DNA from 2 places in the Klebsiella sp. WP3-W18-ESBL-02 genome. Region 2 is predicted to be linked to the other one. Evidence: predicted binding sites of a transcription regulator. Region 2 holds the regulator's gene; the other holds the start of a gene.

Region 1 (5,516 bases), 2.3 Mb from region 2:
GCGGTGCCAAGGGTGATATTCTGGCCGGTGCCGTCCAGCAGACGTACGCCCACGCCGGTTGCGCCACCGGTCATGGTGTTGGACAGCAGGCTTTCGCCTTCAGTCGTCACCGCGGTGCTGGTGAAGGTCACATCCACTTTCGTGATCGGGGAGCCCTGGCCGTTGTCTGAGCTCGGCAGGTCGCAATCGACCAGATGAATGCTGGAATCCACGGCGTCAGAGTGGCCCTTTGAGTTGATATAGCTAGCCGGGACTTCGCCGAGGTCAACCTGCTTGTCGACGTCTTCCGCTTTGATGGCGCAAGGTGCGGCGATAACGTCACCGGTAAAGGTGATTTTGCCGGAGCCGCCGTCCACGTCAGCCAGCGCTGCGGTTGATGATAAGGCTGCCGTAATCAGTGCAAACAGCGCTGTTTTTCCCATATTCATATCAAGATCCTTCATTTGTAGTATTGCCAGGTTAATTCATTTATTTCTCATATTTTATTTCTGGGAAATAAAATTCGAAATCAAAATGATAATTTCCGTTTATTGTTTAAGCGTGTTTTATCGTTAATTGAACGCATTACGGTAGTAACTAATTTCATATTAAATAAACGTTGTTGCGGATAATAAAGGATTTTATCGCTATGAAGGAATGTAAACAGAGAAAATGGGAATTTATTTATATGATTATTGTGCGCGCTTTTTGAATAATAAATTATTTATGTAAATATATTCAATAAATGAATAGGAGCGCAGCGTGCGCTCCTGTTAAATATTTTGACTTATTTAAGGGAGATATCAGCAGGTTAGCCGATTCCCATGGATTGCAGTATCACCAGGCTTAACCCCATTACCGACATTCCGCACAGCACGCCGTAGCTTGGATTGTTGTTGGGGTCGATCTCTTTTGCCAGCGGCATAAGCTCATCGACGGACAGTGCGACCATAATACCGGCCACCGCTGCCATGATTGATGCCATCACCACCGGCGATACCATGCTGCCGAGAATTGCCCATGCCAGCACGCCGCCCAGGATCTCAGCCATACCGGAAATACCGGCCCAGAATACGGCCTTGCGTTTCGATCCCGTCGCGGCGTACACCGGCCCGGCGACCGCCAGCCCTTCAGGAATATTGTGTAGCGCAACGGCCAGCGCGATACCAAAACCGAGTTCAAGATTATTGCTGGCAGTCACAAAGGTGGCGATACCTTCCGGGAAGTTGTGCAGGCTGATGCCCAGGGTCAGCAAAACGGCGGTACGGCGAATATTACGCGGCAGCGGTGGAGTATTTTTTTGCACCAGGTCCTGCGGATGGGCGTGCGGCAATACGCGGTCCAGCGCGAAGTAGCCGAGCAGCCCGAAGACAAACATGCCGTAGCCCAGCACCGGTGACATGCCCGGCGCATCAAGCGCTGCGGGCAGCATCTCCATCAGGGAGATCAGCAGCATAATCCCGGCGGCAAAGCCGAGGGAAAACGCCAGCACGCGGTTAGACGGTTTCTGACCAATCACCCCGAGAAAAGCGCCAATAAACGTCGCTGCGCCGGCCAATAATGTCAGAATCAGGGGTACCGACATCGTTCACTCCTTATGATAATGATTATCATTCATGATATTGAAAATCGTTTTCCCTTGCGAGGGCTGAACGCATTCTTTACGTCATCCTTACATTCAAATTTTCTGAAGATCATCATCACGCTTATCTGAGTTTATCCTCACTGAAAACAGGTTAATGTGGTGTTATTAAATCAACACCTCTGGAAGGATAACACCATGTCTCGTAGCCGAATGCCAGCACTGTTTTTAGGTCACGGTAGCCCCATGAACGTGCTCGAAGATAACCTTTATACGCGCGCCTGGCAGCACCTTGGCGAAACGCTGCCGCGCCCGAAAGCGATCGTCGTGGTGTCCGCACACTGGTTCACCCGCGGTACGGGCGTGACGGCAATGGAAGCGCCAAAAACCATTCATGATTTCGGCGGTTTCCCGCAGGCGCTTTATGATACGCACTATCCGGCTCCGGGCTCTCCGGCGCTGGCGCAGCAGCTGCTTGAGCTGCTGGCCCCGGTTCCGGTGACGCTGGATAAAGAAGCGTGGGGTTTTGACCACGGTTCATGGGGCGTGCTGATTAAAATGTACCCGAATGCCGATATTCCGATGGTGCAGCTAAGCATTGACAGCACCAAACCGGCGGCCTGGCATTTTGAGATGGGCCGAAAGCTGGCCAGCCTGCGCGACGAAGGCATTATGCTGGTGGCGAGCGGTAACGTGGTGCACAACCTGCGTACGGCGAAATGGCATGGCGATTCCGCGCCTTATCCGTGGGCGACGTCGTTTAACGACTACGTGAAAGCCAACCTGGGCTGGAAAGGGCCAACGGAGCAGCATCCGCTGGTGAACTATCTGGCGCATGAGGGCGGCTCGCTGTCTAACCCGACGCCGGATCACTACCTGCCGCTGCTGTACGTTCTGGGCGCGTGGGACGGTGAAGAGCCCATCACGATCCCGGTTGATGGCATCGAAATGGGCTCCCTGAGCATGCTGTCGGTACAGATAGGCTGACGGTTACTCGACGAAAATGTGCGGATAGAAGCGTGACAGATCCTGAGTGATCAGCGCTCTATCCTCACGAATACCGATTCCGGCTGGCTGATCGTTAATCAGCCAGCTGCCAATCAGCATATAGCTATCGCCAAATTTCGGCAGCGGATGGAACTGCTGGACGATCATACCCTCTTCGCCGTAAGGCCCTTCTACCTGCTCAATGGTTTTGCCATTTTCTACGATCGAGATATTTGCCCCTTCGCGGGAGAAGATCGGTTTCACCACAAACTTGTCCATCTGCGGATGATCGTCTTCGGCAAAGTAGGCTGGCAGCAGGTTAGGGTGATCCGGGAACATTTCCCACAGCAGCGGCAGCAGCGCTTTGTTCGAAATAATGCTCTTCCAGGCAGGTTCCAGCCAGCGTACGCCGGCATCCTCAAGCTTGGTAGAGAACATCTCGCGCAGCATATACTCCCACGGATAAAGCTTAAACAGGTTGCCGATAACCTGATCCTGAAGATCGGTAAACTGGCCTTTTTCACCGAGCCCGATATCGTCGATATAGAGGAATTCGGTTGCGACGCCAGCTTCTGTGGCGCAGTCCTGCAAATATTGCACCGTGCCGCGATCTTCAACGGTATCGCGACAGCAGGTCATGTGCAGCAGCTGGAAGCCGTGCTGCTCGCGCAGCTCGTTAAAGCGCTCAATGAGCTTTTCCTGCAGGCTGTTGAACTGATCGCTACCCGCAGGCAGGTTGCCCGCGTTGAGCTGATCTTCCAGCCAGATCCACTGGAAGAAGGCTGCTTCATACAGCGAGGTCGGCGTGTCGGCGTTATTTTCGAGTAGCTTCGGCTCACCGGTACCGTCCCAGGCCAGATCGAGGCGCGAGTACAGCGAGGGTTGATGGGTCTGCCACGACTGGCGCACAAAGCCCCAGGTATGCTTGGGTATACGGAATTTCGTCATCAGCTCATCGCTGGCGATAACGCGCTCGACCACCTTCAGGCACATCTGGTGAATCTCGGCGGTGACGTCCTCCAGTTTTTCCACCTGCGCGAGCGAGAGCTTGTAATAAGCCTCTTCGCTCCAGTACGGCTCGCCGTACATGGTGTGGAAGTTAAAACCGTACTCGGTCGCCTTTTCACGCCAGTCCGGGCGTTCAACGATACTGACTCTTTCCATGATCGTTAGCCGCCCATTGAACGGGAGGTGGTCCCCGTTGCGCTACGCTGCATGGTGGACTGCTTCGCCACCGACTCACCAAAGCCGCCGCGGGTGACGGTGCTGGTGGTGGCCGGCTTCGGCGCCATCGCGGTTTTGGGTACGTTCATCGAGCGGCCCGGCTGCGCGGCGCCATAGTTTTTGCCGCTGGCATCGGTGTATTGACCATAGGCCGGGCTGGACGGGTTCTTCGAGGTGAAGACCGGCTGCTGTTGATAGCCGCCCATGCCGCCGCTCATCATGCGGCCCATCATGTAGCCTGCCATCAGCGGCATCCAGAAGCTGCCGCTGCTCTGATTTTGTGCCTGTGCCTGACCTTCGCCGGTTAGCGCCATGCCCGCCTGAGCCGGTGCCTGCTGACACTGGCCTTCGCCAAACTCGGCTACGCAGTCTTCACGGCTGGCATATTTCGGCGCGGTGCGCTCGGCTTCTTTGAGCGCGTTATTAAAGGTGGTTGTACACTCGGCGCTCTTGCCCGGGTTAGCGGCAGAGCAGTCGTCCGCGTTCTGGTACAGGGTGACGGTTTCGTCGGTTTTCTCACAGCCCGCGAGCATAAAGACGGCCGTCACGGCCAGGGCTACCGGCGTTAAGTGGCGCGCGCCCCAGCTTTTACGAAAAGCGGCGTGCTGAATGTTGTTTGTCCGTTTCATTTTATTCTTCCTGGACCCAGTGGAATGGTATTGCATTAGCGCTCAGGATAGTGGATGAGTGGTTGAAAATGAAGCGAAGAAGGGGATAAAGCGGGCGATCTTTACGTTGCCTTACGTTGGCACAATAAAAAGGCCCGCACGTGGCGGGCCCTACGATCGGCAAAGGCGAATCTTAGCGGAGACGTGCTTTGCTGGTGGCCGGAGAGGTGTAGCCGTCGGCGCTGGCATCCTGCTGCGCATTTTCAGGCGCGATGGTGGCATTGGCGGTCGAAACCGGCTTGCCCAGGGTGTTGTTCAGCGCCAGCAGATCCTGTTCGTTCAGCGTGCCCAGCGCATTTTTGATATTCAGCTGGTTGATCAGGTAGTTGTAACGCGCGCTGGAGAGCTGCTGTTTGGCGTTGTACAGCGTGGTGGTGGCGTCCAGTACGTCAACGATCGTACGCGTACCGACGGAGTAGCCCGCTTCCATGGCGTCTAACGAACTCTGCGCAGAGACAACGGCCTGTTTGTAGGCGTTGATGCTGCTGATAGACGCGTTGACGTTGTTGAAGGAGGAACGCACGGTCTGCACTACGGAACGGTGCGCGCTTTCCAGCTGCTCGCTGGCGCCGACGAAGTTGTACTGCGCCTGTTTCACCTGCGAGTTCACCATCCCGCCCTGGTACAGCGGCAGGGAGAAGCTCAGGCCCACTTTGTTCTGGCCGGCGTCGTTGTCGTTGTACTGGGAACCGTTGGTTTTAGAACCGCTGTAAGACGTATTAGACACCCCGGTAGACGCGGTTAAATCCAGCGTTGGCAGGTGGCCGTCCTGCGCCTGACGAATTTGTTCACGCGCCAGGTCCTGGTTCAGGCGAGCCTGCAGCAGGGAGAGGTTACGGTTTTCCGCTTCTTTCAGCAGCGCGTTAACGCCCAGCGGCTTGTCGGTTTTAAAGCTGTCGACGTTCAGCGACGCCAGCTCTGGGTAGTAGTTACCGGTCACCTGACGCAGCGCTTCGACGGCGTTGTCAAGATTGTTACGCGCGGTGACTTCGTTTGCCAGCACGGTATCGTACTGAGAACGGGCGTTCTGCACGTCGGTAATCGCAACCAGGCCCACGTTAAAGCGCTGGGTGGTT
Region 2 (5,516 bases):
GACCTGGTTTCTGACCACGACATCATTCAGGTCGATATGCGTAACCACGGATTGTCTCCTCGCGCCGACGAGATGAACTATCCGGCCATGGCGCAGGATCTGCTGGATACCCTGGACGCCAACCAGATTGAAAAAGCCACGCTGATTGGCCATTCCATGGGTGGTAAAGCCGTCATGGCGATGACCGCGCTGGCTCCGGAGCGGATTGACCGCCTGGTCGCGATCGATATTGCGCCGGTGGACTACCACGTGCGCCGTCACGATGAGATTTTTGCCGCCATTAACGCCGTCACCAGCGCCGGAGTTGCCACTCGCCAACAAGCGGCAACGGTCATGCGCGAGTATTTGCATCAAGAGGGCGTCATTCAATTCCTGCTGAAGTCGTTCGTTGACGGCGGTTGGCGCTTTAACGTACCGGTGCTGTGGGAACAATACCCGCATATCGTGGGCTGGGAGGCCATTCCGGCCTGGGATCATCCGGCACTGTTTATTCCCGGCGGCAACTCGCCGTACGTTACGGAAGCCTACCGCGCCGATCTGCTCGCCCAGTTCCCGCAGGCCAGAGCGCACGTCATTGCCGGTGCAGGACACTGGGTGCACGCGGAAAAACCGGATGCGGTACTGCGTGCCATCCGCCGCTACCTCGCAGAGTGATTAAAAATGCATCGACCGCGCGTCAGAATGGCCGTGGTCGTTGGCGTGCGGGCCCCACTGTTGTATGATTGCGCGCTGTCTGCATCGGGCACCGCCCGGTAGCTTGTTTCCCCGAAGTCACTCTGAACCATGGCAAAAGAACAAACGGACCGTACGACATTAGATTTGTTCGCAAATGAGCGTCGGCCGGGAAGACCCAAAACCAATCCGCTTTCGCGTGACGAACAGCTCCGCATTAATAAGCGCAATCAGCTCAAACGCGATAAAGTTCGCGGGCTTAAGCGCGTCGAGCTCAAACTGAACAGCGACGCCGTTGATGCGCTTAACGAGCTGGCAACTGCCCGTGACATGAGCCGTAGCGAACTCATCGAAGAAATTCTGATGAGCCAGTTAGCCCTGTTGCACGGACAGGGGAACGTCTGAAAAATCCCCCAGAACACACTTTCATGTAGCAGAGTGTGCAGTCCGGCACGATAGCTGTTTCCGCACGCTTCTCTGTTCTGCTATGATTGCCCTTATCTGTGGGCAATAAGCCACCACCATATCATTAAGTTTCAAGAGGTTATTTTACTCATGGCAATCGTTGGCATCTTCTTCGGTAGCGACACCGGGAACACCGAAAATATCGCAAAAATGATTCAAAAACAGCTTGGTAAAGATGTCGCAGACGTTCACGACATTGCCAAGAGCAGCAAAGAAGACCTGGCGGGCTACGATATCCTGCTGCTGGGTATCCCGACCTGGTACTACGGTGAAGCACAGTGCGACTGGGATGATTTCTTCCCATCACTGGAAGAAGTGGACTTCAACGGTAAGCTGGTTGCGCTGTTCGGCTGCGGCGATCAGGAAGATTATGCGGAATACTTCTGCGATGCGCTGGGCACCATCCGTGACATCATTGAACCAAACGGCGCCACCATCGTCGGCCACTGGCCGACCGCGGGCTACCATTTTGAAGCCTCTAAAGGTCTGGCCGATGACGACCACTTTGTCGGTCTGGCCATTGACGAAGATCGTCAGCCGGAGCTGACCGCAGAGCGCGTTGAAAAATGGGTTAAACAGGTCGCGGAAGAACTGCACCTGGACGAAATTAAAAACGCCTGATGATAATGAGGCGCAATTATGAAATTGCGCCTCATTAATAGGTAAAAGCAATCAAAATAATAGCTACATTTTTTTAACTTTTTAGCGCATACCTGTACAATATCTTCTGATTTAGCGCGGTCTCATCGGGAGTTTGTCGATGAAGCCTCGTTTTTGAAAGCTTAGTTTACCCAAGTCTTGCTGTTTTCATTTCAATAGGGTCATTCTATAATGAGACGCATTAAAACGGGTGAATTCTCTGTGATACTTTCGCTGATGGAAGTTAATCGTTTAGCAACAGGACAGATTCCGCATGACTGACAATAATACCGCATTAAAGAAGGCTGGCCTGAAAGTCACACTTCCACGGTTAAAGATCCTGGAAGTGCTTCAGGGGCCGGACAACCACCATGTCAGTGCGGAAGACTTATACAAACGCCTGATCGACATGGGTGAAGAAATTGGTCTGGCGACGGTTTACCGCGTCCTGAACCAGTTTGACGATGCTGGCATCGTTACCCGTCATAACTTTGAAGGCGGCAAATCCGTTTTCGAACTGACCCAGCAGCATCACCACGATCACCTGATCTGCCTTGATTGCGGGAAAGTGATCGAGTTTAGCGATGATTCCATTGAAGCTCGCCAGCGTGAAATCGCCGCGAAGCACGGTATTCGCCTGACTAACCATAGTCTTTATCTGTACGGCCACTGCGCTGAAGGCGACTGCCGTGAAGATGAACACGCTCACGACGCCGTAGAAAAATAACGCGTCGTCTTCGTTAAAAACCAGCGCTATCCGCTGGTTTTTTTTCGCCTGCCGTCAGATATTGGCCATAAAAAAACCGCTGCAAGCAGCGGTTTTTTCAGTTATTAGCGTGGCGGAATATTTATTTTTGCGCAGGAGTATTGTTGCTGCGAATTTCCTGCCACATTTTATCGCATTTGGCTTTTACCGCCTGGTCGTTACCGGTACGGGTTGCCTGAATGCACTGCTGATAATCCAGCACGCGCACGCTTTCCTGGTTAGCAAACTGCTGGTGCTGCTTCTCTTGTTTCAGCACGTTCAGCACGCTTTGGCAGGCTTCGATTTTATCCGGATTACCCTGCGCGGTGTTGATACAGGCGCTGTAGGCATCCTTCAGCTTGCTGTCTTCTTTTGGCGCTGGCGGCTGAACACAGGCGGTCAGCCCTGCGGCCATCAGAGCAACCATAATCAGTTTTTTCATACGATGAGCCTCTTAGCGGCGGCAGAGGTCTCCCCCTGCCGCATCATGCATCAGAAAATAGTGAACGGAGCGATAACCATGAATTTCACGTCGCGCTCATCCTGGAAGATGTTGCCGTAACCACCGCCCCAGCTCGGGATATCGGAGTGGTTGTCATACTGAGTGAAGTGCAGTTTGAAGAGCGTACCCTTCGCGCGGCCTTCCTGTACGGTGTACATCGCATCCAGACTGTATGCAGACTCTCTGATAGTGTTGTTTTTGTTGTAGTAAGCATCCGGGTTGCTCTGCCAGGTCGCTGGCTTCGCATCCCATGCATAAACATAGGAAGCCCCTACTGCCCAGCCCGGCAGGTTCCAGTTCTTCAGGTCATACATGGTACCGAAGAAGACCGCCTTTTCGCCGTTGGCGTTGAAGTCAGAACGGTTATCCCACCAGATATCCAGACGACCGTTGGACGATGCGTAGGTCGGGGTCATACGTTGCAGGAAGTAACCCTGCTGACCGTCGGCCTTAACCCAGGTCCCTTCCAGGCGGAAGTCAAAGACTTCGTTCAGCTTGTAGCCGAATGTCAGCGCCTGCAGCCAGGCGGTGCCATCATAGATATCGTTTACGCTGCCGTCGTTAACCTTGTCGCGCGTACCGTAGAACTGGTAGCTGGTGGTCAGCGGGCCGCCAGGAATATCAAACTTGTAGCTGGCTTTGGCGAAGTACTGATCAACATACCCTTCCGCCTGACCGAATGCCGCTTCCAGCACCAGGTTGTTTTTGAAATCATATTTCGCGCCAACGGAGTGCAGATAATCAACCTTGGTCTTCTTATCGGCCTGATAGAAGTCGTCCATCTCCAGGTGCCACGGCGCTTTATACTCGTTGGTCCACATGTACGAGAAGCTCAGCGCACCGTTGTCGCCGTAGTCGAAATTCGCCCCGGCTTCAGCACCCTGATAGGTACCCGGCATAAAGCTCCAGTGCGGCGCCAGCAGGGTTTGACCGGTTGGCTGAATGTAACCGGCACGTGCCCAGGTTGGGCCCAGTTTAAATTTAGCTGCCGCTTTATACAGGCTGATACCGCTCTTATCGCCGCTGTAATCTTCGCTGTAACCTTTGTTTTTCGACGAGAAGGCAATTTCGTTCGGGTGGCCACTTTCGCTGCTTTCCGCCATTTCAATTGCGGTAAACGCCGCAATATCAATACCGAACATGTCAGCCGCATAGCCAGACTGGAAATCAAGGTTAGCGTTCCAGGTGGAGTGGGAAAGGTTGGTTTTATATTTGTCGTGGTCGGTCACATCTTTACGGTCACGTTCACGCTGCCAGTAATAGACGCCACCGGTCAATGTTGAATCATCAATAAACCCTTCCGCTTTGGCTTCCGGGGTCATTGCAAAACCTGAGAGTGCTGTCACACCGGCGATAGCCAGCGCCAGCGTACTACGTTTGCCACTAAACGTACGCATAGTTATATCCTCTTTGACTTTTAAAATGCCGCCGCAAAGCAGAGGCAAAAAATAAAACTTAAAAAAAATGAACTTCTGGAAAAAGATATTTAGTACACGGATAGACTATTTTTCGCGACGCGAATTATCAATCCTTTTCCGCAACAAGAGTGCAGGATTATGACAAAGCGCACATATTTGGTTTCAATGTGTAACGTAATGCGTTATTAACATTTATCCACGCCAGCCCTTGCGGGGCCTGAGTGGAATGTTAATGAGACCGTTTACATTCAGAATGTGTGATGGGAGTTGTAAAAAAAAACGAACGTATCAGACCCAGGATATTACTATTAATTCGCTCTGCGAAATGATAAGTCATCATGAACGATACGGGGATAAAATTACCCTCCGGTTTCTGGCGTAAAAAAAAACGCCGCAAAAGCGGCGTTTTTTATTCTGCTGAGTGAGCTTAGCCCGCCCAGGTATCACGTAAACCGACGGTACGGTTAAAGACCAGCTTATCCGCGGTGGTGTAGCGGCTGTCGAGACAGAAGTACCCCTCACGCTCAAACTGATACGCTTTACCGGCCTCTGCGGCCTGCAGAGACGGTTCGGCATAGCCCTGCTTGATGACCAGCGACTCAGGGTTCATCACCGCGAGGAAGTCTTCCGCAGCGCCCGGATTCGGCACGCTGAACAGACGGTCATACAGACGAATTTCTACCGGTAGCGCATGCGCGGCGCTCACCCAGTGAATAACGCCCTTCACCTTGCGACCATCGGCCGGATCTTTGCTCAGGGTATCGGCATCGTAGGTGCAGAAGATGGTGGTGATATTGCCTTCAGCATCTTTCTCCACGCGTTCTGCTTTCACGACGTAGGCGTTACGCAGGCGAACTTCTTTGCCCATCACCAGACGCTTGTACTGTTTGTTCGCTTCTTCACGGAAGTCGGCGCGATCGATCCAGATTTCCGCACTGAACGGCACGTCGCGGCTGCCCATCTCCGGCTTATTCGGATGGTTAGGCATGGCGACCATTTCGCTTTCGCCCTGCGGGTAGTTTTCGATAACCAGCTTAACCGGATCGATAACCGCCATCGCGCGCGGCGCATTTTC

What was found. Region 2 encodes Fur, which represses iron uptake genes when iron is present. Its sites were predicted from a motif close to ATAATAATGAGAACNACTATCAA; they were not measured.
Region 1: zupT (zinc transporter ZupT) is a predicted target of Fur. The motif match lies at 1,571-1,593, and genes of this name have one in related genera.

What each region holds. Positions count from the first base shown of each region.
Region 1 is NZ_AP021972.1:730,759-736,274, forward strand. It holds gene H7R56_RS03585 (fimbrial protein) at 1-428, opposite strand, end outside; gene zupT (zinc transporter ZupT) at 791-1,564, opposite strand; gene ygiD (4,5-DOPA-extradiol-dioxygenase) at 1,760-2,548, shown strand; gene H7R56_RS03600 (glutathionylspermidine synthase family protein) at 2,552-3,712, opposite strand; gene H7R56_RS03605 (DUF1190 family protein) at 3,718-4,401, opposite strand; gene tolC (outer membrane channel protein TolC) at 4,574-5,516, opposite strand, start outside.
Region 2 is NZ_AP021972.1:3,562,894-3,568,409, forward strand. It holds gene ybfF (esterase) at 1-654, shown strand, start outside; gene ybfE (LexA regulated protein) at 784-1,077, shown strand; gene fldA (flavodoxin FldA) at 1,228-1,758, shown strand; gene fur (ferric iron uptake transcriptional regulator) at 2,051-2,503, shown strand; gene chiQ (ChiQ/YbfN family lipoprotein) at 2,625-2,963, opposite strand; gene chiP (chitoporin ChiP) at 3,014-4,420, opposite strand; gene glnS (glutamine--tRNA ligase) at 4,869-5,516, opposite strand, start outside.